Linked DNA regions of Polyangium mundeleinium. The protein of the gene in region 1 interacts with the protein of each later gene in a pairwise test. Links are inferred from orthologs where the notes say so. Each region holds a gene or a part of one and is shown on either strand. Other genes may lie near its edges. The genes, in order: dhaK and POL67_RS31700.

The links.
Region 2: the proteins of dhaK (region 1) and POL67_RS31700 interact in binary tests that used the Escherichia coli proteins (3 or more experiments, as listed by UniProt). The link is inferred for Polyangium mundeleinium from one-to-one orthologs.

The regions. Positions count from the first base shown.
Region 1 is NZ_JAQNDO010000001.1:5,243,952-5,259,021, reverse strand. What follows is about bases 8,082-10,884. They hold dhaK (dihydroxyacetone kinase subunit DhaK), read left to right. Parts: upstream 8,082-8,883; coding sequence 8,884-9,885; downstream 9,886-10,884. Other genes in these bases: ptsP (phosphoenolpyruvate--protein phosphotransferase), read left to right, coding at 10,519-10,884; dhaL (dihydroxyacetone kinase subunit DhaL), read left to right, coding at 9,887-10,522; POL67_RS20970 (hypothetical protein), read right to left, coding at 8,332-8,769; POL67_RS20975 (hypothetical protein), read right to left, coding at 8,082-8,242. In the rest of the region: POL67_RS21010 (thioredoxin domain-containing protein), read left to right, coding at 1-1,376; POL67_RS21005 (hypothetical protein), read right to left, coding at 1,392-2,189; POL67_RS21000 (hypothetical protein), read right to left, coding at 2,195-3,640; POL67_RS20995 (hypothetical protein), read right to left, coding at 3,716-4,432; POL67_RS20990 (hypothetical protein), read right to left, coding at 4,508-5,458; POL67_RS20985 (zinc-dependent alcohol dehydrogenase), read left to right, coding at 5,578-6,807; POL67_RS20980 (HTTM domain-containing protein), read right to left, coding at 6,723-7,730; more of POL67_RS20975, read right to left, coding at 7,745-8,081; more of ptsP, read left to right, coding at 10,885-12,894; POL67_RS20950 (DUF4241 domain-containing protein), read left to right, coding at 12,906-14,000; POL67_RS20945 (hypothetical protein), read left to right, coding at 14,262-14,780; POL67_RS20940 (alpha/beta hydrolase), read right to left, coding at 14,802-15,070. UniProt on the Escherichia coli protein: Dihydroxyacetone binding subunit of the dihydroxyacetone kinase, which is responsible for the phosphoenolpyruvate (PEP)-dependent phosphorylation of dihydroxyacetone via a phosphoryl group transfer from DhaL-ATP.
Region 2 is NZ_JAQNDO010000001.1:7,959,976-7,975,164, forward strand. Bases 3,141-6,062 are described here. They hold POL67_RS31700 (DNA gyrase/topoisomerase IV subunit B), read left to right. Parts: upstream 3,141-3,595; coding sequence 3,596-5,530; downstream 5,531-6,062. Other genes in these bases: POL67_RS31695 (DNA gyrase/topoisomerase IV subunit A), read left to right, coding at 3,141-3,592; POL67_RS53790 (helix-turn-helix domain-containing protein), read left to right, coding at 6,054-6,062. Outside these bases: outer membrane protein assembly factor BamA, read right to left, coding at 1-803; more of POL67_RS31695, read left to right, coding at 1,274-3,140; more of POL67_RS53790, read left to right, coding at 6,063-6,497; POL67_RS31710 (hypothetical protein), read right to left, coding at 6,907-7,353; POL67_RS31715 (carbon-nitrogen hydrolase family protein), read right to left, coding at 7,412-8,257; POL67_RS31720 (NUDIX hydrolase), read left to right, coding at 8,379-8,855; NAD-dependent DNA ligase LigA, read left to right, coding at 8,887-10,851; POL67_RS31730 (DUF2804 domain-containing protein), read right to left, coding at 10,927-11,931; pruA (L-glutamate gamma-semialdehyde dehydrogenase), read left to right, coding at 12,024-13,655; POL67_RS31740 (hypothetical protein), read right to left, coding at 13,672-13,968; POL67_RS31745 (M3 family metallopeptidase), read left to right, coding at 14,030-15,189. UniProt on the Escherichia coli protein: Topoisomerase IV is essential for chromosome segregation; it is the principal protein responsible for decatenating newly replicated chromosomes. It relaxes supercoiled DNA.

The DNA.
Region 1 (15,070 bases):
GAGAGGCCGCCTTCTGGAAGGCCTTCCAGGCACTCTTCGACACCCAGGATCGCCTCGCGGACCCCGAGCTCGAAAACCTCGCGATCGCCCTCGGCCTCGACGTGAAGCGCGTGAAAAAGGCAATCGCGTCGCACACGCATGCCGCGCGCATCGAGCGCGATCTGGATCTGGCGGACGATTTCAAGGTGATGGGCACGCCGCATTTCTTCGTCAATGGCAGGCGCCTCATCGGCGCGCAGCCCCGCGAGGCGTTCGAAGCCCTCATCGACGAGGAGATCAAGAAGGCCGAAAAGCTCATCGCCGCGGGGACGCCGGCCGCGAACATCTATGATGCACTCCAGAAAGACGCAAAGGGCCCCGAGCCCGTGGAGAGAATCCTCGCCCCCGCGCCCACGAAGGACCATCCGGCCAAAGGCGCGCCGGCCGGAGCGGCAGTGACCATTCAGATGTTCGCCGACTTTCAGTGCCCTTTCAGCAAGCGCGCGCAGCCGGTCATCGATGAGCTCATCGCCGCCTTCCCGGGCAAGGTCCGCGTCGTCTGGCGGCATTTTCCCCTCTCCTTCCACAAGCACGCGCAGCTCGCTGCCGAGGCCTCCGTCGAGGCCTTCCGGCAGAAAGGCGAGGCCGGCTTCTGGGCCTTCTCGGCGCGCCTGTGGGAGGATCAAACCGAGCAGGGCTTGAGCCGCCCGGCCATCGAGCGCAAAGCCGCCGAGGCGGGGCTCGACGTGGCGAAGCTCTCGGCAGCACTCGACGCGCGCACCCATTGGAAGGTGGTCCAGGCCGATCTGGAGCTCGCCGAGCGCCTGAAGATCACGGGCACGCCGGCCTTCGTCATCAACGATTATTTCGTAGGCAACGCGCAACCTCTTCGCAACTTCAAGCGGATCGTCACGAGGGCCCTGAAGCCGAACGAGCCCATTGCCTCCGGCACGCTGAAGGCCGACGCCCGGCAGCCCGTGCCCCTCGTGGCGACGTCCCCGCCGCCGCTGAGCCCGCCGCCGTCCCCGTCCCCGGCCCCGCCCGCGCCCGCGGCGTCGGCGGTGACGCCCGCGGGGCACCTGGGCGCAAAACACCTGATCGTGATGTATGCGGGCTCCAAACGCGCGCCTGCGACCATCACGCGCAGCCGGAGCGAGGCGCTGGCGCTCGCGCAGGACGCGCACAAGCGGCTGCAAGCGGGGGCGCGCTTCGACGATATCGTCGCACAATACAGCGACGAGCCGGGCGCCGCGCAACGCGGGGGCGACCTCGGCACGTTCCCGAAGGGCGCGATGGTCCGCGAATTCGAGGACGCCGTGCTCAACCTCGGCGTGGGCGAGACGAGCGGCATCGTGGAGTCGCCGTTCGGATTCCACATCATCGTGCGGACGCAGTAACCGCTCGTTTCGGTCTTACGTCCACACGCGGGAGATCGCCGTGCCGTTCACCCTGCCGGTGCGCGCGTCGACGCCCGCCTGGATGAACAGGCCGGTGATGCTGTCGAGAAGCGGATACTCGTGGAAGTACAGCCCCGTGCTCTGCGTCCACAAGAGCGGCTCGACGCGCAGGAGCTGGTGGCCCTTGATGTCGAGCGGGTAATCGCCCTCGCCGCGCAGGGCGTGGACACGGCTCCAGGCGTCGCTGTTCCACGTGTAATACCAGGTGAGACCACCGCTGTCCGGGATCGGGAAATCGATGTACCCTTCCTCGCGTTTGTCGATGGGGAAGTGCTGTTTCTTCGCGTAGCTCCGGATGAACGCCGAGCTGCCGAGCCAATGCAGCAGGGTCTCGTGCAGCGAATCGCCCACGAGCGGCAGCTCGAAGTGGTCGAACTCCGCATCCCCCTCGTCGCTCGGATTGCGCACGGTAAAACCGTGGCGCTGGAGGGCCCGAACGAGGTCGCTGAAGGACCGTATCTCCTGGTGAAACAAGGGCAGGATCGCCGAGGCCTTCACGATCTCGGCGGATGGGTACTTCGCGCGCGCCTTCTGCGGGGCCGCCTGCGCGCCGTGGAGGATGACGTCCGCCGTCGCCATCAACTTGTTGGTCACGCCCTTCGCGCCCAGCCCATACAGCATCGTGCGGTAGAGCTCGTAATCGTCGACGTCGGCCACGTACACGCTCTTGCCCGCCACGCCATTGGGGGTGTTCGCGACGGTTTCGCCGGGGCCTGCGTGCGCGCGGGTCGGATGTTTCTTCAGAGGAAGCATGGGCCTCACTTCCCGTCTTTGATCTCGATGACGCGCGGCTTGTCCGGTGCGTGGCAAATCAAGATCGGGTTCTCCTCGTTCATCGTGGCCTTCACGTGCGAGATGAGGGCCTCTCCCTGCGCCTGGCTCTTCACCTCGACGCCGAGCCGCCGCCCGCCTTCGAAAAACTCCACCAAGCGAATGTCGGCGACGCCGGGGAACGTGGCGAGGGCCTTGCGGGTCGAAGGAAACGTGAACTTGTTCGCGTTTCCGGGGTTCACGTCGTAGAGATACACGAGCGGCGTCTTGCACCCCTCCGCGAACGACCAGCCTTTCCCCTCGCGCACCCGGTACACCTTGCCCTCGGCGGACGCCCACATCGCGTCGCCGTCGAGGACCATCGAGCGGAAGATCATGGGCCAGGAGAGCTTTCCGATCTCCACCCATGTCCCGCCCTCCCATCGCGCGAGCGAGGGGCCCGCGACCACGTGCAAGACGCCGCTCGTCGAGACGAATGCGAGCGTCGGCGGCGCCTCGGTCCGGGGCAACGCCGTGAGCTCGCCGCCTTTGAGCTGGAGAATCGGATTGTTTTTCCCCGAATAAAGCCAGACCTCGTCCTTGCCGCCGAGGAGCTTCGGCCAAAAGCCGATGTCCTTCACGAGAGGCCGAACGTCGATGAACCGCGATTTCGTCGCGTTCTCGTCCCATACCTCCAGCGCCGGCCCCCGCGTGTGGCACATCTGGCCGACGGCGACGAGCACGCCCGATTTCGAGGCGGCGATCGTGTCCGCCCATATCGCGGGGCGGATCGGCATGAACTCGCTGGACTCGACCTCTCCCGGCTTGCACCCCGCCTCCGTGGGCATCTGCTGCTTCCGATCGAGCTTGGGCCCGCGCACGGTCGAGAAAAAGATCCCGTCCCCGTACGCGTACGACCATCCCAGGAGCAGGACCGATTCTCCGATCCGGGCGATGCCGTTGATCGCGGCCGGGCCACCGCCCCAGGCGAAGGATTTGCGGGTTCCCTTTCCGGTCAGCGGCATGTACGAGGGCACCGGCGCCCGCATGCTGTCGCTGCGATAGAGCACGTCGATCGCGTCGGGCCAAAGGCCTTGCACGGAGTCGATGACCGTCGCCTGCGGCCCGCCAATCTCGGGCGGGATCGTCTCCTTCAGCCATTCGACGCCGTCGCCCACGATCCGGCCGACGCGTTGCTTGTGCGTCACCACGACCGCGCCCTCGACGTCGAAGACGGCCTCCGGCTTGCTGCTGCCCGCGGGCGCGAATTCTTCGAGGACGAGCGTGGGCACGGCCTTCGGCCCCGCGGGCTCCGCCAAGGCCGCGCTCGCGCTCGGCGCGGCCTTCGGCGCGTCTTGCTGCGGCGGCGGGGGCTCGTTCTTCTTGCACGACGCGACGCAAGCGAGCATCACGACGAGCGGGAACATGAAAGGAAAATGGGCGGTCCTCTGCATGGGCCGCCCGGAACTATCGGCGATCGGTGCGCCCTTGTCCACCCACGACGCGCCCGCGTGGGGCCGCCGCCTCCCTCAATCGATGCAGACGAAGCCCGTGAATCGGTAGACCTGCTCCCGGTCTGCGACCCGCACCCGCCCGCTATTCGGCACGAAATAATCCACCGCCGACGTCGGGTGCAGCCCGCAACCACAAAGCTCCATGTCGAACAGCCGCACCCGGAATCCCCCCCGGACCTTCCGGACGTTCGTCGTCTCGATGCGATCCACCAGGAAATCGCGGCCGTCGTTGATCTCGATCGTGTACTCCGGGTTCGCCGTCGTGAGCGCGACCGCGAAGCCGAGCGCCTCCGCCTGCGAGGTCACCGGGGCGAAACGGTCGACGAACCCCGCGGCCGTGTCGATGAGCTCGAAGTGCCCGCCGCCCGTCGCCAGCAAATATCGCCGCTTCTGCGGCAACATGCAGCCGAGGTTGACGATCCCCACCGCCGAATCCTCGCGCGCGTCCGCATTGCATTCCGCGATGGCCACGCGCGGCGAAAGGCCGCCGAGCGCATCGTCGATGCGCAGGGTGTTTCCGAAACATCCGAATGGCTGGATCGTGGCGGAGGCCGAGCAATCCAGCGTGTCCTCGCTCCGGACGCAGCCCGCGGCGAGGAACGGCTCCACGTTGACCGCCGGCACGCGCGGCGGCGGATGCTGGATGATGACCGGATCCCGCGCCGACGCCTCCGCCGCGAAGCCCGTCACGAGACCGAGACCAAGCGCGAGAATCGGAAAAACGTGCTTCATGGTCATGCCCTCCCCGACGTACCTAAGCCCGTACGCCTGGGTGGCAAGCCGCCACGCGCCAGCCTCTTCTTCCCGTCAGAACCGCAAGACCCCATTCTCCAGCACGACGCCCGTATTCGCGCCCTGCGCCTTGACGAGCTCGATCCGCGTGCGGCCCTCCGACAGGAACATGGCCCCCCCGACGACCGACGCCGCGCCGAGGCCGAGCGTGATGAGGCCAATCGTGCGGACGGCCCGAACGCTCTTCATCGGATCCGTGTTGTCGGGTCTCGGGGTCGTGTCCATGGTGAAACTCGCAGCCGTGAACATGACGCCGCCGAGGCTGAGCACGCCGCCCATCGTCACGAGGAGGATGCCCGACGCGAACCGGGCCATGCTGGTGCCTTTGACGCGCGCCGTCACGTGGCCCGCCTGGGAATCGAGGCGGAAGGCCTCGGTCGGGAACATGCCGGGGGCGCTGATGAAGAACCGATGGCCGTCCCGCCCGTCGACGAGCCTGTCGCACGGCGCGCTGCACATGAACTTGGTGATCGTATTGGGTCCAGCGTACGCTTGCTGCTGGTAGCCGCCGCCGACCTCGCCGTCGATCCGTGCGAGCTCCACGTTGGGCCAATCCGATTCGATGTGGAGGAACGGCACGCCCTGCCCCGGCGCGAGCGGCGCGGCTGCGGCCGGCGCGGCGGCGGCCGGGGGCGCGGGGGCGGGGGCTTCCTGCGGGCCGCCCGCGATCTTGGCGATCTCGCTCCACGGGATGACGCTCTGCTCCCCCGCGACGATGACGATGACGCGTTGCCCCGGCTCGACGTTCACGAGGGTGCCGCGCATCGTGCTGCCATTCTTGAGCTGAATCTCGGCGGGCCCCGTGGTCACCGAGCCCGCGCCCGGGACCGAGACCGAGACCGGGGCCGCGGCCGGCGCTGCGGCAGGGCCCTCGTCCGGGACCGGGCCCTCGTCCGCCCGCGCCACACCTGCGGAAGAAGCGCCCACGAGCGCCACCACACCCACCCACCGTGCAACGAAGCTCATGGGTCCTTCATAGAGCAAACGAGCGCGCGGGTGAAGAGCGCACCGAGCAATCCGAGGCATGTTTCTTCCCTGGGCAACACGGGCCGCCGGCGTTAGGGCCCAGGCGAGGGGGTGGCTGCATGAAAGCCGTCGTGTTTCACGGGGTCGGCGACATCCGGCTGGATGACGTCCGCGAGCCGAAGATCAAAGAGCCGACGGACGCGATCGTGCGCCTGACGGCGAGCGCGATTTGCGGGACCGATCTGCACTTCGTCCGCGGGACCATGTCCGGGATGAAGCCGGGCACGATCCTCGGGCACGAGGGGGTCGGGGTCGTCGAGGAGCTCGGCAAGGACGTGCGCAACCTGCGGAAGGGCGACCGCGTCGTCGTCGCCTCGACCATCGCCTGCGGCACCTGCTCGTATTGCCGAGCCGGCTACCAGTCGCAGTGCGACAAGAACCCGAATGGCAAGCAGGCCGGGACGGCCTTCTTCGGCGGGCCCATCCAGACCGGCCCGTTCGACGGGCTCCAGGCCGAGTTTGCCCGCGTCCCCTTCGCGCACGTGGGCCTCGTCAAGCTGCCCGACGGCGTGAGCGACGATCAGGCGATCCTGCTCTCGGACATCTTCCCCACGGGGTATTTCGGGGCGGAGATCGCCGAGATCACGCCGGGCGACACCGTGGCCGTCTTCGGCTGCGGGCCCGTGGGCCTCTTCGCGATCGTGAGCGCGCAGATGCTCGGCGCGGACCGGGTCCTCGCGATCGACACCGTCCCCTCGCGCCTCGACATGGCGCGGGCGCTCGGCGCGGAGGTGATCGATTACAACGAGGAGGACCCGATCGAGACGATCCAGCGCCTCACCGACGGGATCGGCGTGGACCGCGCGATCGACGCCGTGGGCGTCGACGCGAACCGCCCGCACGCGGGGCCGGCGAAGGTCAGCCGCGAGGACAAGAAAGAAGCCGATCGAATGGTCGAGCAGGTGGCGCCGAGGACGAACGAGGACGGCGACAACTGGCACCCGGGGGATGCCCCGTCGCAGGCGCTCACCTGGGCCGTGGAGGCCCTCGCGAAGGCCGGGACGTTGTCCATCATCGGCGTCTATCCGCCGCAGATGAAATGGTTCCCGATCGGCATTGCCATGTCGCGCAACCTCACGGTGAACATGGGCAATTGCCCGCATCGCCGGTTCATCCCGAAGCTGCTCGATCTCGTCGCGAGCGGCGTCGTGGATCCCACGAAGATCCTGACGAACCGGGAGCCGCTCGTCTCCGTGATCGACGCCTACAAGGCATTCGATCGGCGCATGCCGGGCTGGGTCAAGGTCGAGCTCGCGCCGCCCTCCGCCCCTGCGAAGAAGGCGGCCTGATCGGGGCGCGGCTCGGCGGAGACGCCGAAGAGCGCGAAGTTCAGCACGAACATGATGGCGCCGAAGAAGTGGAGGCCGAGGAAGACGGCGATCCCGACGTGAAGCGAAAGGATCGCCGCGAGCCACAACCTCCGCGTGCGCTGCGGCCAGATGAACACGCAATACCCGAGCTCGACGGCGAGCGTGCCGAGGCAGGCGAGCTGCGCGATCGCGGGATAGGACGCGAGCCACGACATCTCGAATTGTTTGCAATCCGGGAACGAAAGGGCCCGGAAGAGGAGTTCTCCGTCCCACCAGTCGATCCCGGAGGCCTTCTCGAGGCCGCTGGCGAGGTACGAGATGGCCATGTGAATCTGCATCACGCGCAGCCCGAACCGCGCCGCGGACGCGGACGCGGACGACGGACGGAAGAGCATTTCATCGAGCGAGATCGCACGGCCGGCAGGGACCCAGATCAGATAAAACAGGAAAATGTGGGCGTACCGGTCCACCCCGTAGCCCAGCGGATCGGCGCTGAGCATGAAGGTCCAGTGGAGAAACCACGCGAGCAAGGCGGCGAGCCGCGTGCACAGGCCGACGGCGAGCAGGGCGAGGGCCACGACGTAGGCGGCGCCGAGGGCGCGAATGCCGCTCCCTTCGTCGAGCCCGAGTGAGGAGAGCCCTGCGAGGAGGTCGTGGACACGCGGCCCGAACGAGGCGCCCGAGGCGCCCGAGGCGCTGCCGAAGCCCTGGAACAGGCCGTCGCGCGAGAACCAATCGACGATCTCGGGGCGAAGCGTGGCGGCCTGCACGAGCAGCACGAGCGCGAGGCCGATACGCAAGACAGCGAGCGGCCGCGCCGTGGCCGGGGCGAACAAGAAGGCGTCGAGGGCGCTGCGCGCGCGTGCCTTCACAGCCAGCTCATCGAGGATCGACCGTTCCATGATGTCCCCCTGTCTCACCGGGATCCGCGCTTGAATTTCGCCTGGTAGATCGGCTTCATGCTCGGCGTGCGCCCGTTTCGGTGCTCCTCCATCGAGACCGATTCGAAGTCTTCGACGCGCACGACGACCTCGCGCGCCTCCGGGTTCCGTTTGAAAATCTTCGCCGCGAGCGCCGTGGCGAGGGTGCGCCGATGCTCGGGATCGTCGTACTGGAACTCGGCCGCGACATGGGAGAGGCGGAGGTCGACCTCGCGGCTCCCGCCCGTCTCGAGGGTGGTCGTCGTCCTGCGTTCCTCGTGATCGATCACGTCGAAATGGAGCATGAACTGGTCACGCGCCACGGGCGCGAAGAACCCGTACCCCGTTCCTGCGCCCGAGAGGTCGCTGTAGTGAGAAAGGACGCGCCCGATGGGCCCGACATGGCGCAACGGAACGTCCGAGGCTCCGAGCGTCACGAGGAGCAAATGAGCGGCGGCAAGCCCGATCAGCCATCGGCGCGGCACGGGGCGCATGATCGACTCCTTCCAACCAAACGCCGCCCACCGGATCCCCGGTGGGCGGCCTTCATGGACTGCTTGTTCGTCCGGGATCTGCGTCAATCTCAGCGATAACGGTCGTAGCGACGGTCGTAGCGACGGTCGTAGCGACGGTCGTAGCGACGGTCATAGCGACGGTCGTAGCGACGGTCGTAGCGATCGTCGTAGCGACGATCGTAACGACGATCGTAACGACGATCGTAGCGACGATCATAACGACGGTCGTAACGACGATCCCACGGTTGGGTGCTCAGGGCATCCTCGGATTCGTCTACGGCTTCGTCGGACTCGTTCAAGGCATCCTCGGACACGCCCACGTCCTCGTCGACGAGCTCCGGTGCCGGCGGCGGGATGTCCGCCCGGGCCACGGACGGCGCCGTGACCCCGGCGAGCCCCGCGCCAAAAACGCCTACCACGAGGAGAGTACGAATGAAATTCTTGACCATGAATCCCCCTTCCAGTCCGGAACGTGCGGTCGTCACACCGAACGGCAAGGGTCGCATGGGCGAAACGCTCGCATCGAGGCTTTGCCGTCTTGATTCTCCGCCCCCGCCTCTCTCCCAGCGCCTCCGTTTTCCGCTCGCGGGCCGCTCCCCTCTTTCGGTATCCTCCGCGCGATGAAGAAGCTCCTCAACGCGCCTTCCGATCTCGTGAAGGAGGCCCTCGCGGGCATGGCCCTCGCGCACCCGGACCTCCTCCGCGTCCACGTCGACCCGGCTTTCCTCGTGCGCGCCGACGCGCCCGTGCGGGGCAAGGTCGCGGTGCTCTCCGGCGGCGGCAGCGGGCACGAGCCTTTGCATGGGGGGTTCGTCGGGCGCGGCATGCTCGACGCCGCGTGTCCCGGCGCGGTGTTCACGAGCCCCACGCCGGATCAGATCCTCGAAGCCACGCGCGCCGTCGACGGCGGCGCGGGCGTCGTCCACATCGTCAAGAACTACACCGGCGACGTCATGAATTTCGAGATGGCCGGCGAGCTCGCGCGCGACCTCGGAATCACCACCGAGACCGTGCTCGTGAATGACGACGTGGCCGTGGAGAACAGCCTGTACACGGCGGGGCGCCGCGGTGTCGGGACGACGGTGCTCGTCGAGAAGATCTGCGGCGCCGCGGCCGAGGCGGGGCGAGCCTTGGCGGACGTCGCGGCCCTCGGCCGGCGCGTGAACGAGCACGGGCGCAGCATGGGGATCGCGCTCAGCCCGTGCACGGTGCCGCATGCGGGAAAACCCTCGTTCGAGCTCGGGCCGGACGAGATGGAGGTCGGGATCGGAATCCACGGCGAGCCTGGCCGAAGGCGCGCGAAGCTCGAATCCGCCGATCGAATCACGGAAATGTTGATGGAACCGATCCTCGACGATCTCCCGTTCCGGGCTGGAAAGGACGTGCTCCTCTTCGTCAATGGCCTCGGCGCCACGCCGCTCCTCGAGCTTTACGTCGTGTTCCGCAAGGCGCACGAGATCGCGACGGCGCGGGGCCTCCGTGTCGTGCGCAGCCTCGTCGGGCCGTACATCACCTCGCTCGAAATGGCGGGCGTATCCATCACCCTCCTCCAGGTCGACGAGGAGATGCTTCGGTCCTGGGACGCGCCCGTGCACACGGCGGCGCTGCGCTGGGGGGTGTGACGTGGAAAGCGGAATCTTGAACGGGGACACCGTGGTCCAGTGGATCGAGCGCGCGGCCGAGGTGATCGGGGAAAATGAGAAAACCTTGACCGAGCTCGATGCGGCCATCGGCGACAGTGATCACGGGGCGAACATGGCGCGCGGCTTTTCGGCCGTGCGCGGCAAGCTCGCGGAGCATTCCCGAGACGATGTCGGCGCGATCCTGAAGACCGTGGGCATGACGTTGCTCTCGACCGTCGGGGGCGCGAGCGGCCCGCTCTACGGGACCTTGTTCCTGGAAGCGGCGAAGGTAACGGCGGGAAAACCGGAGATCGATCGGGCGACGATCCTGCAATCGCTCGCGGCCGGGCTCGCGGGGATCCAGAAACGTGGGAAGGCCGAGCCGCTCGACAAGACGCTGGTCGACGCGCTGGGTCCTGCGATCCGGGCCTTCGAGGGCGCGGAGGGGGTTTCGCTCGCCGAAGCGCTCTCGCAGGCGGCCGAGGCGGCGCGGCAGGGAGCGGAGGCGACGATTCCGCTCGTGGCGCGCAAAGGACGGGCGAGTTATCTCGGGGAGCGGAGCGCGGGCCATCAGGATCCGGGCGCCACGTCGATGTGGCTCCTGCTCCAGAGCCTCGCCGAGGCAGCGGCAGAATGAGCCAAACGACGGTCGGGCTCGTCCTCGTCTCCCATAGCCGCGCGCTCGCCGAGGCCACGCGCGCGCTCGCGACGCAGATGACGGGCGACAGGGTGGTCATCGAATGCGCGGCCGGCGTCGGCGAGGCGGGCGAGGCGCTCGGCACCGATGCGACGGCCATCCTGGCGGCGCTCGAACGCGCGGCCGGCGAGAAAGGCGCGCTCGTCTTGATGGATCTCGGCAGCGCCCTTTTGAGCGCCGAGACCGCGCTCGATCTCGTGGATGCGTCGATCGCGGCGAAGACGCGGCTCTCCGCAGGGCCCTTCGTCGAAGGCGCCGTCGCCGCGGCCGTGCGCGCGGCGGGCGGTGGGACGCTCGACGAGGTCGCGGCCGAGGCGCGGCGGGGGCTCCTGGCCAAGGAGGAGCAGCTCGGGGAGGCCCCGCCCGCGCCCGCGCCCGCGTCGGTCGACGAGAGCACGGAAAACGTGTTTTTGGAGGACGCCGTCATCGGCGACGAGCACGGTCTGCATGCACGACCCGCGGCGCGGCTCGTGTCCTGTGCTTCCCAGTTCGACGCGAAGGTCGCGATCGAAAATCGAACGAATGGAAAAGGGCCGCGCGCGGCGGACAGCGTCGTCCTCCTCGCGGGGCTCCAGGCGCGGCGGGGGGATGTTCTACGCATCGCCGGTTCGGGGCGCCAGGCGGAGGCCGCCGTCCGCGCAATCGCAGCCCTCGTGCGCACGTTTGGCACGACGCCCGACGCGCCCCCGCCGCCGGCACCTGACAAGACCACGAACGACCGCGGGATCCCCATTGCGCCAGGTGTTGCCGTGGGACCGTGTGTCCGCCTGGAACGAGCCGAGATCCGTTTCTCGCATCCCTTCACCAAAAATCCCCCCGCGGAGCTCGATCGGCTCACGGCCGCGCTCGACGAGGTCGAGGCGGAGATCCGCGGCGCGTATGGTCGTGACGACATGGCGACCCTGCACGCCACGTTGCTCCGGGATCCCGTCATCCTGCAAACGGCCCGCGAGCGCATCACCAAACAACATCAGAATGCCGCTTCCGCCTTCCACGAGGGGATCGAACGCGCGGCCATGGCCCTCGCGAGCGCGGACGACCCTTACATGCGCGCTCGTATCGCTGACCTGCGCGACGTCGAGCTCGCCGTCTTGCGCGCGCTCGGCGCCGCGCCCGCGGCCGTCCTGCCCGAAGGCCCGCCGGCCCTTCTCCTCGCCGACGAGCTTTTGCCGAGCGAAGCCGCGCGCCTCGACCCCGCGCGCGTGCTCGGCGTCGTCGACCTGCGTGGCGGCCCGACCTCACACGCCGCGATCCTCCTGCGCGGCGCCGGCATTCCCGCCGTCTTCGGAGCCGCATCCCTTTTGAAGGATCTTCCCGCATCCCCTGCCCGCCTCGGCCTCGATGGATCGACCGGCGAGGTGTGGATCGATCCGGGTCCCGAGCGCACGGCCGACCTCGAACGCCGCCGCGCCGAAGAACGGGCCGCGCGGCTCTCCGCGGCGGCCTTTCACGGCAAGATCACCCTTCCCTCGGGCCCGACGGTCGAACTCTGGGCCAATGCCGCGAGCGCGCTGGAGGCGCGCGCCGCCAAGGAAGCAGGCGCCTTCGGGATCGGCCTTTTGCGCACGGAGATGTTTTTCCTCGACCGCGACGACGCGCCCGGTGAGGACGAACAAGCCGACCTTTATGCCGAGGTCCTCGCCGCCTTCCCCGGCGCGCCTGTCGTGATTCGTACGCTCGACGCGGGCGGCGACAAGCGATTGCCATGGCTGCACGTTCCCCCCGAGGAAAACCCTTACCTCGGCCTCCGCGGCATTCGCCTCTCCCTCGATCGGCCCGACCTGCTGGAGACGCAGCTCCGCGCAATCCTCCGCGCCGGGCGGGGCCGGGACGTGCGGATCATGATCCCGATGGTATCGACGGTGACCGAGATCGAAGCCACGAAAGCGGCCCTCGCGCGTGCCGCGCGCACGCTCGACGCCACGGGCAAACCGTATCTCTGGCCCGTTCCGCTCGGCATCATGGTGGAGGTGCCGGCAGCGGCGCTGCTCGCGGATCAGCTCGCCCCGCACGTCGATTTCTTCAGCATCGGGACGAACGATCTCACGCAATACACGCTCGCGGCCGAGCGAGGTCATCCGAAGCTCGCCGCGCTCGCGGACGCGGGACATCCGGCGGTGCTGGATCTCGTGAATCGGGTCTCCCAAGCGGGACGAGCCGCAGGGCGCGCCGTCTCCGTCTGCGGCGAGGCCGCGGCGGATCCAAAGCTCGCGGCGACGTTCGTCGGGCTCGGCATCACGCGGCTCAGCATGGGCCCGGCGGCCCTTGCCCGCGTCGCCGCGGCGCTCGTAGCGGGCGCCGAGATCGGATAACGTCTCGCGCGATGAACGCCCCCCGCTACGCGCTCCCCCGCTCGTTCCTTCCGATTCGCAACGCCCACCTCGCCGGCAAGAAGGCCGCTGGCGTGAAGGAGGTCCTTCCCGCCGGCGAAATCGTGATCACGACGGGGCGCCTCGTGGCCTGCGATCCGCTGATGCAGCCCGAGCGGCCCCCCTTCGAGCGCCTCCTCGCGCCGGGGAAATACCCCGTTCACCTCTTCGTCGCGAAGGAAGGCTCGGTGATCGGATTCGCCGAGATCCGATTGCGAAAGACGGCCATCGACCATTTCGAGCTCGCCACCCTCGCCGGGCAGGATGCAACGACGCTGGGCGAGGGGCGATTCTTCGGCTATCCGGTCGACGCGGGGCTCGGCTGCTTCGCCGACGAGGCCGCCCTGCGTCACCTCCGCAATGCGGACGCCGCGCGCCAGAAGGCGGAGGGGCCCTCGTATGGGAGCTACTACGACGTCGTGAGTCCCGAGCTCCGCGCGAATGGGGACCGGTGGGTCGATCATCGGCCCCAAGGGAGCACGAGCGAAAACGTGATGATCTTCCGCTCTGGCGACGGCGACGGGACCTATGCGACCTACTTCGGCCTCGATGCCGACGGCGAGGTGGCGTGTGTCGTCACGAGCTTCAACGTATTCGCGGAGCCCATCTCTCCGGAGCGCAAGCTGCGGGACCTCACCGAAGTCTTCGCGCCCTTCGTCACCGCCATCGAGCGGGACATCGGCGCCTTCCTGCAATCGAAGGGGTTTTCAGGGCCGAATACGGCCTACAAGGTGAAGTCGGACGGGGGCGAGCTCGATCTCACCTACACGCGCGACGGGCTCGCCTTCCAGGTGCGCACCACGGCGCTCTACCAGTCGGTATTGGACGCCCATTTCCGCTGGACGCGCGGGCGCGCCACGCTCGACGTGGGCAACGAGCACACCAAGGCGGGCGTCAAGCTCGGCCTGCCGAGCGCCTTCGCCGTCGGCAACGCAGCGTATACCTACGCCACGAAGATCGGGGCCTCGTACGGGGCGCACTGGGACGTGCTCGAACCAGCCGTGCTGGGATACCTGCCGATCAAGGCCCCAAAAGCAAGCAAGCGCTGACCACCAGGCTCGTCCTGATCCGGATCCTCTTGCAAGACGTTTGGGCATCCCCGCGGTGGTTTTTTTCACGCTCCGCCAGGAGACTTGAGCGAGGCGAGCCAGGCCGCTTGAAACCCCCGTCCCTCCGCGCGTTCGCGTCCGCTTCCGTGGGCGCACCTCCGCGTGAGGTCGCCTCCCCGCCCGGCCCCGCCGCCTCCCCCAACGGTCCCCTCGCCTTCCCGTTCGGTTTCCAGACGTCACACCGTGGGCTACGCTTCGCCCATGCCGTCGTACGCCCATCTCGTCGCGCGAGTGCGATGTCCTGGATGCAATGTCGAGATCACGAGGCGCCCCAAAGACCTGATCGCATTCCAGTGGGGCTACTGTCCCAGCCGTCAGCCCTGGGAGGATCTGTTTTATCACATCGGCGATGCGCTCCGCTGGAGGCTCGACGATGAGGGCCAGATCCGACCGTGGGTGTATTTCGAGGGCGCGCTCCAGGCGGGCAACCTCGGCGATCCCTTGTTGCGCGATCTCCTGGTACGGGGCCTCAACCTCAACGGGCTCGACATCGAATGCGCGGCGTGCGGCGCGAGCGGTGTCGCCATCCGCATCCGCGACGGCCGCATCGTCGGACTCGAGGCCGCACGCGCGGACTGCGACGTCGCGGTCATCGGCCGGGACGGGCAGATCCACCCGTGTCCGGACCTGGATGACCCCCCCATGCCGATCCTCCAGGTCCGGAGCCGGGTGCTGGCGACCTGCGAAGGTACGGTGATCCCTGGCATGCACGCCCCGTAGGCACGGGCCGGGCGCCGGGGCCTATTTGCGCCCCGCTCCCGCTTTCACGTCGCGCGCCGGGGGCGCAAACGGCGGCACCTCGAACTTGGGGAGCGGCAACGTCACTTCGGCGGGGAGTTCCTCCTTCTTGCCTGTTTTGAGGAATTCATACACCGCCTGCTTCACCGCCGGCTCCCCGCGAAGCTGATAAAACGTGCCGTCGTGGCCGGCGCGATGGACGACGATCGCATGGCCGTTCGGAAAGTAAGGCTTGAGGCCCAGGGTATTTTCGACCGGCGTCGAGGTATCCC
Region 2 (15,189 bases), 2.7 Mb from region 1 along the record:
ATGAACGTGACGCGCCGGACCGTGACCCGCTCGTGCTCCTTGATCTTGAAGCGGAGCAGCACCTCGTTGTCGCGCTGCGGGACGGTCTCATACGAGACCTCGGCGAGGAAGTAACCCTCCTCCGCGTACTTGTCGCGCAGCTTCTGGATGCCGCGGCGGATGGCGTTGTAGCTGAGGATCGTGCCGGTCTTGACCTCGACGCTGAGCGCCTCCGTGAGGTCTTCCGCGTTGATGTTCTGGTTCCCGTCGAACTCGATCGTCTTGATGTTCGGACGTTCGCGCACGAGGATCCGCAGGTGGACCCCGTCGTCGCGGCGGGTCAGGTCGGCCTCGACATCCTCGAAGAAGCCCGAGTCCCAGAGCTCGCGCACGTCGCGCGAGAGTCCTTCCGGCGTGAAGGGTTTGCCCACGCGCGCCGTGCCGAGATACGCGCGGATGTCGTCCGCCGAGATGCGACGGTTGCCCGCGATGACGACGCGCGCGACGGGCTGGCCACGCGCGAGGTCTGCTTCGGTCGGCGCGAGCGTCGGCACCGGCGCAGCGGCCTCTTCCGGACGCGCACCGGGCGCGCCGGTGCCGTTTCCATTCGGCGCCGCGGGCTGCTCTTCGCCTTCGTCCGCGCCTTCCTCGGCGCTTTGTCCCGCCGCACCTTTCGCCGCTGCGGGCGGCGCTGCGCCTGCGGGCGGACCCCCTTGCGCGAAGGCCACCCGAGGCGAGATCCCAACGATCGTGAAGACGACCAGAAGGGCGCTCGTCCACAGGAGCCGGAGCCGGCTCGTTAGGCGGATGGGTGGGGTGGGCATCGTAAACAAGGGGCGCCTCCCCGTAGCCCAGCGGGCCAGAGGTCTCAAGGTGGGAACCACTGGTTTTCCATGTCCATGTGTGGACGGTAGGGCGCCCGGGACGCGGGGCGTCCGTCGGAAGGAGGCCGGATCGATGGGGACGGGGCCTGATTCGCCGGCAGAATCCCTTCGGACGAACGCGTTTCAGGGCCGGCGTGCCCGCCCCGTCCGTGCCGCCGTGGCTTGACCGATCGGCGCTCCGTGGGTAATGGCATCCCCCTGCCTGCGGTCCACTGAACGCGGGTACACCGTCGATTCCTGGGGGGCACGCGCTAGCCGAGGCGGCGGCGCGTGGCCTCCCCACCCTGGAGATAACGCCCGTGCCCCCTGCCCAGCAGGTTCCGTTTCCCCTCGATGGCGAGGGTGGTCAGAAGAGGCCTCGGCGCGCCCCCAAGACACCGGGCGGGAGCGAGCCGCCGCCGCCTCCCCCTGTGCCCGACACGTCACTCGCGGACGAGGCGCAGCGCAAGTACCTGAACTACGCGCTGAGCGTCATCACGTCGCGCGCGCTTCCCGACGTGCGCGACGGCCTGAAGCCGGTGCAGCGCCGCATCCTCTACGCGATGCTGCACGACCTGCACCTCGCCCCCGACGGGCGCTTCCGCAAGAGCGCGGCCGTGGTCGGCGACGTGATGGGTAAGTACCACCCGCACGGCGACACGGCGATCTACGACGCGATGGTCCGGCTCGCGCAGGACTTCGTGATGCGCGCGCCGCTCGTCGCAGGCCACGGCAACTTCGGCTCGATCGACGGCGATGCACCCGCCGCGATGCGTTACACCGAAGCGAAGCTGCGGCCGCTCGCGATCGAACTGCTCGGCGAGCTCGGCAAGCGCACCGTGGAGTGGCGGCCGAACTACGACGGCACGAAGAACGAACCGGTCATCCTGCCGGCGCGCTTCCCGAACCTGCTCGTGAACGGCTCGCAGGGCATCGCCGTCGGCATGGCGACGAGCATCCCGCCGCACAACCTCATGGAGGTGCTCGACGCCTGCATCGAGCTCTCGAACCAGCGGGATCTGCCGGTGAGCCGGCTCTTGAAGAAGATCAAGGGTCCTGACTTCCCGACGGGTGGACAGCTCCACGCGACGAAGGAGGAGCTCGAGGCGGTCTACACGACGGGCCAGGGCTCGCTGAAGCTACGCGGCGAGTGGAAGATCGAAGAGGACGACTCGAAGCGCGGGCCCTCGTTCCTCGTGGTCACGTCGATCCCGTACGGCGTCGAGCGCAAGGCGATCGTCGAGAAGATCGCCGAGGTGATCCTCTCGAAGAAGCTGCCGCCGCTGCTCGACGTGCGGGACGAGTCGACGGACCTCGTGCGCATCGTGCTGGAGACGAAGCGCGGGACGGATCCGCAGCTCGTGATGGCGTACCTCTACAAGAACACGCCGCTCGCGGTGCACGTGCCGGTGAACCTCACCTGCCTCGTGCCCACGGACAACCCCGACGTCGCCGCGCCGAAGCGCCTCGGGCTCGACGAGATCCTGAACCAGTTCCTGACGTTCCGGTACTCGACGGTGACGCGGCGGCTGGAGTTCGACCTCGGCGAGCTCAAGGCGCGCATCCACGTCCTCGAAGGCCTCGAGATCGTCTTCGACGCGCTCGACGAGGTGATCGCGATCATCCGCAAGAGCGAAGGCAAGGCGGACGCCGCGAGCAAGCTGATCAAGCGCTTCAACCTCTCGGAGGAGCAGACGGACGCGATCCTGGAGCTCCGCCTCTACCGGCTCGCGCGGCTGGAGATCCAGGTCGTGCGCAAGGAGCTCGCGGACAAACGCGCCGAGGCCAAGCGCCTCGACGCGCTGCTCAAGAGCGACACGAGGCGCTGGGACCTCGTGCGCGACGAGCTCGCGCAGATGAAGGAGAAGTACGGCGATCGTCGTCGTACAAAGATCATGGGCGCGGTCGACGAGCCGGAGTTCCAGGCCGAGGACTTCATCGTCGCAGAAGACGCGAACATCGTTTTGAGTTCCCAGGGTTGGGTGAAGCGCGTCCGCGAGCTCAAGGACCCGTCCGCGACGCGCCTGCGCGAGGGCGACAGCGTGCTCGCGGCCGTCGCCGGCTCGACGCGCTCGGCCGTCGCGTTCTTCTCAAACCTCGGCGCCTGCTACGTCTGCCGCATCCACGACATCCCGCCCTCGACGGGCTACGGCGATCCTGTCCAGAAGCTCTTCAAGCTGGCCGACGGCGAGCGGATGGTCGCGATGATCTCGCTCGATCCGCGCGCGCTCGGCGAGGAGCTCTCTGCGCCCACCGAGGGCGCGGCCGAGCCCGAGCCGCCCTTCGCGCTGGCGCTCACGCGCGGCGGCCTGGCTTTCCGTTTCTCGCTCCGCCAGCACCGCGAGCCGAGCACCCGCGCGGGCCGCAAGTTCGCGAAGCTGAACGAGGGCGACGAGGTCCTCGCCGTGCTGCTCCCGAGCGCCGGCCGCACCGTCGTGTGCGTCGCGAGCAACGGCTTCGCGCTCGGCGTGCTCGTGGAGGAGATCGGCGTGCTCTCGGGTGCAGGCAAGGGCGCGATCGTGATGAAGATCGACGAGGGCGAGCGTGTCGTCGGCGCGATGCTCGACGATCGTGACGCCATCGAGGTCGAGACCGAGAAGGGCAAGGTCGCGCGCGAGTCCGTGCAGAAGGTTCGAGGCACGCGCGGCGAGTTCGGCCGGCAGGTCTTCCCCAAGAAGGACCGCGTCGTCCGGCTCGTCCTGCCCCCCGTCGCGACGCCCGTCCTCGGCAAGCCCGAGGAGGAGAGCTGATCCATGGCAACGACCGCTAACCCGCAGCCCGCCTCCGGGTCGCGCTACACCGCAAAGGACATCGAGGTCCTCGAAGGCCTCGAGCCGGTGCGCAAGCGCCCCGCGATGTACATCGGCGGGACCGACACGCGCGGCTACCATCACCTGCTTTGGGAGATCGTCGACAACGCGGTCGACGAGGCGATCAACGGCCACGCCAAGCGCATCGAGGTGACGCTCGACGCCGATCGGCGCGGCGCCACGATCGCCGACGACGGCCGCGGCTTCCCGGTCGACGTGCACCCGAAGTACGGCAAACCCGCGCTCGAGCTCATCCTCTGCACGCTGCACGCCGGCGGCAAGTTCGCGAGCTCGAACTACAAGGTCTCCGGCGGCCTGCACGGCGTCGGTTCGAGCGTGGTGAACGCGCTCTCCGTCGAGCTCGACGTGAAGGTCCTCCGTGACGGCTTCGAGCACGTGCAGGCCTTCAGCCGAGGCACGCCGACGGGCAAGCTGAAGCGCGGCGCCCCGACCCGCAAGCACGGGACGGTGCTGCACTTCCGCCCCGACCCCGAAATCTTTGGGGACAAAGCATCGTTCGACGCGGACACCGTCAGGGAGCGCCTCGAAGCGAAGGCCTACCTGCACGGCGGCCTTCTCATCATCTTCAAGGACCAGGCGACGGGCGAGACCGTCGAGCTCGTGCACCCGAACGGGATCGTCGACTACCTGCCGAAGCTCGTCACGCAGCGAGGCAAGCCCGCGGTGCACGCGTCGATGTTTCACGTCGCGAAGGACGGCGACATCCGGCTCGAAGCCGCGCTGCTCTGGACCGAGTCGCCCGAAGAGTCGGTGCGCTCCTACGTGAACGGCATCCCGACGCACTCGGGCGGCTCGCATGAGAGCGGCTTCAACACCGCGATCGTGAAGGCCGTGCGCGCCTTCATCGAGGCCAAGAAGATCCAGCCGAAGGGCGTGACGCTCACGGCCGAGGACATCCGCGAGGGCATCGTCGGCCTCCTGTCGATCTACATCCAGGAGCCGCAGTTCCAGGGACAAACCAAGGATCGGCTGAACAACGCCGAGGCCGGCCCCGCCGTCGAAGGCATCGTGCGCCCCGCGCTCGAGCAATGGCTGCTCGAGAACGGCACGGCCGGCGAGGCGATCGTGATGCGCGCGATCCTGGCCGCCCGCGCCCGCGAAGCCCGCCGCGAGGCGACGCAGCAGGTCGTCCGCAAGACGGCCGTCTCGCACCGCCTGAACCTGCCCGGCAAGCTCGCCGACTGCAGCTCCACCGACCCGAACGAGAGCGAGCTCTTCATCGTCGAGGGCGACAGCGCAGGCGGCTCCGCTAAACAGGGCCGCGACCGACGCACGCAGGCGATCCTGCCCCTGCGCGGCAAGGTGCTGAACGCCGAGCAAGCCTCGACGTCGAAGGTGCTCTCGAACAAGGAGCTCCAGGACATCGTCAGCGCGCTCGGCTGCGGCTTCGGCAAGGACTTCGACGCCTCGAAGCTCCGTTACGGCCGGATCTTCCTGCTGATGGACGCCGACAGCGACGGCCAGCACATCGCCACGCTGCTCCTCACGTTCTTCTACCGCCACCTGCCGGGCCTCATCCGCGGCGGCCACGTCTACCTCGCGCAACCTCCGCTCTACCGAATCGACGCGGGCAAGGAGACGCACTGGGCCCTCGACGAGAAGGAGCGCGACCGCATCCTCGTCAAGCTGCCCAAGGGCCACAAACCGGAGATCTCCCGCTTCAAGGGCCTCGGCGAGATGCCCGCCGAGGACCTCAAATCCACGACGCTCGACCCGCGCCGCCGCCGCGCCCTGCGCGTGGTCATCGAAGGCGAGCTCGAGACCGATCGCATCCTGAACGAGCTCATGGGCAAAGACGCCTCGGCCCGCTTCCGGTTCATCATGGACCGAGCCCAAAGCGCCGAAATCGACGTCTGATCCCGGGCCTGCCCCGCCCCTGCCCCGCCCCTGCCCCCCTCCCCTCACCTCCGCGGTTCGTCCCCACGCACCACCGGTGCGTCCGGGATCACGCGCGCCCGCCGCTTGCGCAATCCTCGCCCCAACGTCGAAGCGCTGCGACGGTCATCCGGAGCCGAACCTGCGCGAGTTGAGCAGACTCGGCGCAACACGAGATCCACCCGCTCATACGCAGGATTAGGCCCGAGCGCCGAGACCCGCAAGGGTCGGAACGATGCTCGGCGGGCCTCGCCACACCGCCAAAGATCCGCCAGATCCGCGCAAAATCCCGGCACATTTGCGTTCCCGGTCACCACGCAAACCTGAGCCTGAGCCCACAGGCGGCGTTATGCGCATCCGATATTGGTATGCCTATATGGTAAATTCAGATACCAGCCCCACCCCCTGATGACCTTCGGCCCGAGGGTTGCAAAGGCAGAACATCGAGTTGCCGTCACGGCGCCGCATGCAGCGGCGAGAGTCCCCGTGGCAAGGAGAGGTTCCCGTGAGCGATGCGCTTTCTTTGACGATGCTGGACGCACCCTCCGCCGCCCGTATGCCCTCGGCCTCGCACATGCCGCCATTTGCGGTTCGCCAGGCCCCCATCACCCAAACGCTGCCGAAGATCCCCGCTCCGCAGCCGTCACAAATCATCCCGAAGAGCACGCCCGAGCGCATGCGGGTCGCCCGCGAACGCATCCGGGCCGCCGCAGAAGCCGGTCAACGAATCCGCTCGTACGAGGTCGCTCTCGACCTCGACCTGTCCGAGTTCCACTTCGCCCGGCAGTTCCGCGCCGCCTTCGGTCGCTCTCCTCACGTGTTCTACGATGAGGTGCGCGCCCAAAAAGCCCGCGAGCTGCTCACCGAAGGCATGAGCGAAGGCGACGTCGCCCGCCGCATCGGCTTCCGCAGGCCCGCCGAGCTGCGTGCCCTGCTGTCGAAGCGCTGAGCCGAAGTTGCTCGTTCAACGTCTCGCCGGTGATCCGGCTTCTTTCCTCACAACGTAGCGCCGGGGTTTCACCCCGGACCCGACCAGGGGCTCTCCGCCCCTGGACCCGGACCAGGGCAAGCCCTGGACGCGGGGCGACAGCGCGCGATGCGCGCTGTCGACAAGGAAGACGTTCCCAGCAAATAGAGCAGCGCTGCTGTCTCGACTGGCAAAATCGTGGAGGGTCTTGCCACGGACCCGTCGGAAAAACCGCGCCTCGCGCGGTTTTCCGCCCTCGGTCCAGGCCGTGCCTGGTCCGGGGTGAAGGGGGCGGACAGCCCCCTTCCGGGGTGCGGGGTAGAGCCCCGCTCATCCGCGCGGACGACGAGACGCGGCGCTGGCTCCGCTCTGCGGAGCGGGTGTCGCGGCGTCAGCGGGCTGCGCGACGAAGGACGCTGACGCCGGGCCAGGTCTTGCCGCGATCCGTGACTTCCCACTCGTCCGCGCCGAGAAACCGGCACTTCGCGCCGTCGAACATGCCTCCGCTCGCTCGAAGCGTGAAGGCGTCGCCGGACTCGCCTTCCACCTGATACGGCGCGCTTTCGTCGGGCGTCTTTGAGGTCCGCACGCTCTGCGCATCCTTGTCGAACCCGATGCGCAGCGACTCGAACAGGTCCGCCATCAGCGGCATCGCCTCGTTCGGGATCGGGTGATCCGACGTGTATCGGACGATCTCCCACGTCCCCTGAAGCTTCTTCTTCACACCCACGAGCTCGGGCTCGGCGGGTTTGTCCGCCTCGATCGCCGCGCCCGTCGATGGCCCTTCCACGGCCTGCCCACTGCCACCCGCGCAGCCCACGAGGAGCGGCACGAACATGATCCCAAGGCGAAAGCGTCCCACGATCCAGGAAGGTACGCCGACTTTGGGAGTCACCTCAAGTCTGCCGCGAACCAACCCCGATCCGCTGGTGCTGGAGCGAAGGCAAGCTCGCCCGGACGTGCGCGAGGTACGCCGGATCGAGCGTGCCGACGACGATCCCCTCCCCCTCCGAAGCCTGCGCCACGACCTCCCCCCAAGGGTCGACGATGCACGACTTGCCGTACGTCTTGCGCCCCTTCGGATGGCTCCCCCATTGCGCCGCCGCGATCACGTAACACTGCGCCTCGATCGCTCGCGCACGCAGGAGCACGTGCCAGTGGTCCTTGCCCGTCGCGAGCGTGAACGCCGCCGGCACGAGGAGCACCTCTGCGCCACGCGCGACGAGCTCGCGATACAGCTCGGGGAAGCGCAGATCGTAGCAGATGGAGAGGCCGATCCGCGTGCCTGCGACGTCGACGACGACGGGCTCGTCGCCCGGCATGCACGAGGCCGACTCGCGGTAGCGCTGGCCATCCCCGACCTCGACGTCAAACATGTGGATCTTGCGGTACCGCGCGACGATCTCGCCCGACGGCGCGACCGCGGCGAAGGTGTTGTGCACACGCTTCGGATCGGACGAGCGCTCGGGGAGGCCGCCCGCGAGGATCCAGACGCCGTGTTTCGTGGCGTTTTCTGCGAGGAACGCGCGAATCCGGCCGCCGTCCGTGGCGTCGAGATCCTCGGCGACGCGCAGCCGCTCGTCGTCGTCCCCGCCCATGAACGCGAAGTTCTCGGGCAAGACCACGACCTTCGCGCCGCGCGAAGCAGCCTCGGCCACGAGGCGCCCGGCTCGGCCGAGGTTCTCGACGAGATCCGCTTGGCTGTTCATCTGCACCGCGGCAGCAACAAGAGGCTCACGCATGCGGGGAAGCCTACCTCGCGCGACGTGTCGCGTGTCGAACATGAGGTTCGTCCACTGAAATCGACCAGAGCGCGCGCATGCCCCTTCCCGACCTCGGATGGGCCGCTATTCTGCGCGCCGCATGGGGCCCCTCTCGTACCTGCCGCGGTCGGTTCTCGGCGTGGCGCAAGAGATCGTGCGGCACCTCCTCAAAAGGCCCGTGGTCGGCGTAGCCGTGGCCGCCCGGACGGAGGACGGGAGGTGGCTGCTCATCCGCCGCGCCGATACGGGGACCTGGGCGTTGCCCGGCGGCACGGTCGAGTGGGGCGAGACCCTGCGAACGACGGTCGTGCGGGAGCTCGACGAAGAGGCCGGGGTCGACGAGGTGACGATCGGCCCGATCGTGGGCGTGTTCTCGCGGCCGGATCGCGACGTGCGGTTTCACGCGGTCACGATCGTGGTGTCCGCGCGCGTGGCCGAGCCGAGCCGACCGCCGAAGAACCCGCTGGAGATCCGCGAGGCGCGGCTCTTCCGCGACGAGGAGCTGCCCGCGCCGCTGGCGATGGGGATGGACGACATGCTCGCCGCCGCGCGGCGCGGCGAGGTGGTGTTCGAGTGACGTTCGGAGCGACTTGAGGGAGGACACGAGGATGACGCACCTGCACCACGGCTGGGACAAGCAGCCGGATCCGGCCGTGCGAGCGCGGATCGACGAGCTCGCCGAGCGGATCGAGCGCTACCGCGCGAGCTACTACGCCGGCAAACCCGACATCTCGGACGCCGCCTACGACGCGCTCGAAGACGAGCTGCGTGATCTCGATCCGACACACCCGGCGCTGGCGCGCGTCGGCACGCCGGTGGCCGTGACCGAGTGGGAAAAAGCTCGGCACGAGATCCCTATGGGCTCGCTGAACAAGGTCGTGAACGAGGCCGAGCTCGAAGCCTGGGCCACGCGCTGCGACGAGCTCGTCGTGAAGGAAGGCGGCAAGGCGATCTCGGACGATCTCTTCGTCGCGGAGAAGCTCGACGGGATCTCGATCGAGGTGATCTACCGCGACGGCAAGTACGCCGACGCGATCACGCGCGGTGACGGGATCATGGGCGAGCGCATCTCGCCGAACGTGGCCCGCATGCGCGGCGTGCCGCAGAAGCTGAAGGAAAAACTCACGCTCAGCGTGCGCGGCGAGATCATCCTCAAGCTGTCGGACATGAAGAAGTCGTTCCCGGGCGTGGCGAACCCGCGCAACGCCGCCGCCGGGACGTCGAAGCGCTTCGACGGCCAAGGCTGCGAGCACCTGACGGTGCTGTTCTACGACCTCGCCGATCACCTCGACATCACGACCGAGGAGCAGAAGATCACGTTCCTGCGCAAGCAAGGCTTCGGCACGCCCTGGACCGCGAAGGGCACGCTGAAGGACGTGCTCGGGATCTACCGGAAGTACTCGTCGGAGATCCGCGCGGGGCTCGACTACGAGATCGACGGGCTCGTGGTGCGCGCGAACTCGACGGCCGCGCAGACCTTGCTCGGCGAGGTGAACCGGAGGCCCCGCGGCGCGACCGCGTTCAAGTTCGCGTCGCAGGCGAAGGTGTCGAAGGTGGTGGAGATCCTCTGGGACACGGGCCCGAGCGGGCGCGTGACGCCGGTGGCGATCGTGGAGCCGGTGGAGCTCGCGGGCGCGACGGTGCAGCGCGCGAGCCTGCACAATGTGGGCAACGTGCGCGCGCTCGGGATCGGCGTGGGCGACGAGGTCCTGGTCTCGCGCCGGAACGACGTGATCCCGTACGTCGAAGAGGTGGTCGAGAAGGGCGGCAAGACGGAGCTGCCGCCGACGCGCTGCCGGCGCTGCGCGGCCGAGCTCGTGACGAGCGGCGAGTACCTGCTCTGCCGCAACCAGGAGTGCCCGGCGCTCGTCGAGGGCCGGATCCACAACTGGATCGACGCGATCGGCGCGCTCGAATGGGGCGACAAGCTGATCGAGCAGCTCGTCGAGGCAAAGCTCGTGAAGGAGCCGGGCGATCTCTACAAGCTGAAGCCGAAGCAGATCGCGGACCTCGAGCGGCGCGGCGACAAGATCGCGAAGAAGGTGCTCGACGAGCTGACGAGCCGGCTGCCGCTGACGCTGCCCGTGTTCCTGGCGGCGCTCGGCATCGAGGGGTTTGCGATCCAAACCGCGCGGCTGCTCGTGGCGTCGGGCTACACGACGATCGAAAAATTGCTCGCGGCGACGGAGCAGGATCTCGCGGGGATCTCGGGGCTCGGCCCGATCAAGGCCGGCATGATCGTGCGCGGGCTGCAGGGCCGCAAAGCCGAGATCGAGCGGCTGATCGCGCAAGGCATCGTGCCCGTGACGCAGGAGCAGGAAGGGCCGCTCGCGGGGATGTCGTTCTGCTTCACGGGCGCGCTGAGCCGCCCGCGCGGCGAGATGACGAACCTCGTGGAGACGAACGGCGGGCGTGTGCTCTCGGGCGTGACGAAGGAGCTCAACTACCTCGTGAGCGCCGAGGCGGACTCGACGTCGAGCAAGGCGCAGAAGGCGAAGAAGTACGGGACCGTGCTCCTCGACGAGGCTGGCTTCTTCAAGCTCATCCAAGACAAGGGCGTGAAGGTCTCCTGACCTCGCTCACGCCCACGCCCCGCTTCAACACTTGGAGCTACGCTCGGACAAGCCGAGCTACGCCCCAAACCCCCCTCACCAGTACGTATCCTGATCCTCGGTGACCCCGGCGAGCCGATCGAGGGTGATCGGCTCGCGCCCCGGCACGAGGATCCGCCCCGAGAACTCACCGGCGAGCTGAAGGAAACGCGAGCGGACGATCCCGAGGTCGTGGCGCTCGGTGTGAAGGCCGCTCGGCGTGAAGGTGAGATCGACGCGCTCGTCGGGCGCACGGACCTGCCAGCTCGAAAGAGGTCGTTCACGGTCAAACGAAAAACGGACCGCCGAGAGGGGCACGATCTCGCCGTCGATCCACGCGACACACTCACGATCCCCGACGAACCCCTCGGTGAGGTTCAAGGCGATGGGTTTGCCCTCGGCGGTGCGGCCGAGGCCAAAACCCCATCGCCACGCGGTGTGCCGTTCGAGCAGGCCCGCCGTGAAGTCGTACCCGGCGAGCGCTCCATCGAGCGAGAACTTGCGGCCCGCCGCGACGAGCGAGCCGTCCACCGAGAGGAGCGCGCGTTTCTCCGTCGTCGAGAAGAGGCCCTCCCGGAGCGCTGCGACCACCCCCAGCGCAGGCGGCGCCTTCGTGGTGCCGAGCCGCGCCTGAAGCTCGAGCCCCTGCATGCGTACGTCAATGGCGTAATCGCTCTGTCCGGCCGGTCTCGAAACAGAGAGGTGATTGGCACCGAGGTGGTAGGAGGCGAGGCAGCCTTCACCGCCGCTGTCGCCGATGAAGGCGCTGAAAGGCGGGCCCTTGGTGGTCTCGTCGACGAGGGCGCGGCCCTCGCGTCGATCCACGACGAAGGCGAAGGCGTTGGCGGCGTAGCCGAGGCGGATGATCGCGACGGCGCAGATGAGCTCGTCGGAGGCGATCGCCACGTAAAACCAGCGCTTTTCACGGCGCACGCGGGTGAGCGGGTTCTTCGCCGCGGCCCCGAAGGCGATGGGCGGCAGACCCCCGGCGTACGTGCCGAACCGAGGCCGCTGGGTGGTCGGGTCGAGGATCGCTTCGGGCGGAGTCCGGTGGATCTGCATCCACGGGAGAATAGCGAGCCCTGGGAAGACGGCACGGCCCTGTGCACGGCGCGAGAGCGCCCCCGCGGATCGCAGTGGTAGACTCGCGCGCCATGCAGGCCGCGATCGCGAACACGCCCCATCCCGTCAACGAACCGGTGCGTTCCTACGCGCCCGGGACGACCGAACGCGCGGAGCTCAAGGCCGCACTCGCGCGCATGTCCGGCGAGACGATCGAGATCCCGATGGTGATCGGCAAGAACCACGTGTTCTCGGGCCGCCTCACCGAGGTGCGCGCGCCGCACAAGCGGAGCCTGCTCCTCGCGCGTGCGCACGACGGAAATCGCACCGACGTGGCCGAGGCGATCGACACCGCGCTCGGCGCGTCGAAGATGTGGGGCGAGATGCCGTGGACGGCGCGCGCAGCGGTGTTCCTGCGCGCGGCGGAGCTGCTCGCGACGCGGTACCGGCCGCTGCTCAACGCGGCGACGATGCTCGGGCAGAGCAAGACAGCGCATCAAGCCGAGATCGACGCGGCCTGCGAGCTCATCGATTTTCTGCGCTTCAACGTGGCCTACGCGCGGCAGATCGCGACGGAGCAGCCGCAGAGCTCGCCGGGGACGTGGAACGTGATGGAGCCGCGTCCGCTCGAAGGGTTTGTCTTCGCGGCGACGCCGTTCAACTTCACGGCCATCGCGGCGAACCTGCCCGCAGCGCCGGCGATCATGGGCAACACGGTCGTGTGGAAGCCGTCGGCGAACGCGCTGCTCTCGGCGCACTGGATCATGGCGCTCTTCCGCGAAGCAGGGCTGCCCGACGGCGTGATCAACCTCGTGATGGGCGATCCGGCGGAGTTGACGACGGCGGCCCTGGAGCACCCGAGCCTCGCGGGCGTGCACTTCACAGGCTCGACGCCGGTGTTCCGGTGGATGTGGCGCAAGGTCGGCGAGAACATCGATCGGTACCGGACGTACCCGCGGCTCGTGGGCGAGACGGGCGGGAAGGATTTCGTGTTCGCCCACGCGAGCGCGGATCCGACGGCGCTTGCGGTCGCGCTCGTGCGCGGTGCGTTCGAGTACCAGGGACAAAAGTGCTCAGCGGCGTCCCGCGCGTACGTGCCGAAGTCGATGTGGCCTGCGCTGAAGGAGCGGATCGTGGAGCTCACGCGGATGATCCGCGTCGGCGACGTGGCGGACTTCCGCAACTTCATGGGCGCAGTGATCGACGGTCGCGCCTACGCGCGGATCACGAGCGCGGTGGAGGAGGCGCGTCGCGGCGGACGCGCGCGGCTCATCTGCGGCGGCGAGTGGAGCGACACGGAAGGCTTCTTCATCGAGCCGACGGTGATGGAGACCGAGGATCCGAAGCACACGTTGATGGAGACGGAGCTCTTCGGCCCTGTTCTGACGGTGTGGCCCTACGACGACGGCAAGGAAGACGAGGCGCTCGCGCTCTGCGACGAGACGAGCCCGTACGCGCTGACGGGCGCAGTCTTCGCCCGCGATCGGGCGTTCATCGAGAAGGCCAGCACCGCGCTGCGCCGCGCGGCGGGGAACTTCTACGTGAACGACAAACCCACGGGCGCGGTGGTCGGGCAGCAGCCGTTCGGCGGCGGGCGCGCCTCGGGGACCAACGACAAGGCGGGCAGCGTCCTGAATCTCTTGCGCTGGACGTCGCCGCGCTTGATCAAAGAGAACTTCGAGCCGCCGCGCGCCGTCCCCTACCCGTTCCAGTCCGAGCCGTAACGCGGGCGCTTCTGCGTCACTCCGGCATGGCCGGGCAAGCGCCGCCCTCGAGGGCGACGCACACGCCCTTCTCCTCCTCGTAGTACTCGGCTTGCTCCTCGTAGCAGTCGGCCTGGTCGGAGAGGGATGCGGCGTAGGCGGCGTCATCGGCCGCGAGCTCGAGGCACGTCGACGTGCAGAGCGTCTCACTCGCGCCGGGCTGGCAGAGCGCGTTCTTCTGGCAAATCGCGGCGCAACTGTCCTCGGGAGGACGATCGCCGCAAGCGCAGATCACGAAGGTCAGGAGAAGGGCGAAGAGCGTCGAAAGGCGCATGCGTCGAGGATAACGCAGGCGGGTTTTGGCAGAGCGCACCGAATGGTATACGGGCGCTCCGATGCGTACCCCGAGCCTCACCCTGGTCTCGCTCGCTCTCGCCCTCCTCGCCTGTGGTGGCTCGACGCCCGAGCCTGTGACGCCCCCGAACACGGACGCGGACACGGCGAAAACGAGCGTCGCTACGACAACGGAAAAGCCTGCGGATCCGCCGCCCGCGCCCGCGGCCAAGCCCGCGTTCGATCCGGTGGCGATGGGCATGACGCCGGACGGCGCGCGCAAGCTCTGTGATGAGCACCTCGCGAAGGCGAAGGGCCTCGCCGAGGACATCAAGGCGCTGAAGGGCGCGCCCGCGGACAAGCTCACGTTCGCGGCGACGGTGGGCCGCTTCGACGACGTTGTCCTCGAGGTCGCGAGCGCCGGAGAGTTCCCGTACCTGATGGGCGTCGCGCACCCGGACGCGGCGGTGCGCGAGGCGGCGAAGGCCTGTGAGCCGAAGACGGATGCCTTCCAGACGTCGCTCTGGCTCGACGCGGACGTGGCCGCGGTGATCCAGGCCTACGCGAAGAAGGGCGAGAAGCTCGAAGGCGAGCGGGCGCGGCTGCTCGCGGACGTGCTGCGCGATTTCCGGCGCAACGGGCTCGAGCTGCCCGCGGACAAGCAGGCGCGGCTGCGCGAGCTCAACGCGGAGATCACGAAGAAGGGCCAGGAGTTCATGTCGAACATCGGCGCTTCGACGGAGTGGATCGAGGTCGACGAGAAGGAGCTCGAAGGCCTGCCGAAAGAGTACGTCGCGAGCCACAAGCCGAACGACAAGAAGAAGGTCCGCATCTCGACGGACTACCCGGACTACTTCCCGTTCATCACGTACGCGAAGAACCGCAAGCTCGCGCTCGAGCTCTACGCGAAGTTCACGAACCGCGGCGGCAAGCAGAACGTGCGGCTCCTGGAGGAGCTGCTCACGCTCCGCACCGAGAAGGCGAAGCTGCTCGGCTACGAGACCTGGGCGGACTACGCGATCGAGCCGCGCATGGCGAAGAGCCGGAAAAACGTGCGCGAGTTCCTCGACAACCTCTCGGCTGCGCTGAAGGACCCGGTGAAGGTCGAGCTCGAGGAGTTGCGCAAGGAGCACGTGCGGCTCGGCGGGAAGAAGACGGACGTGCTCTATCCGGCGGATCGGTACTACCTCGAGGACAAGGTCCGGAAGGCCAAGTACAACTT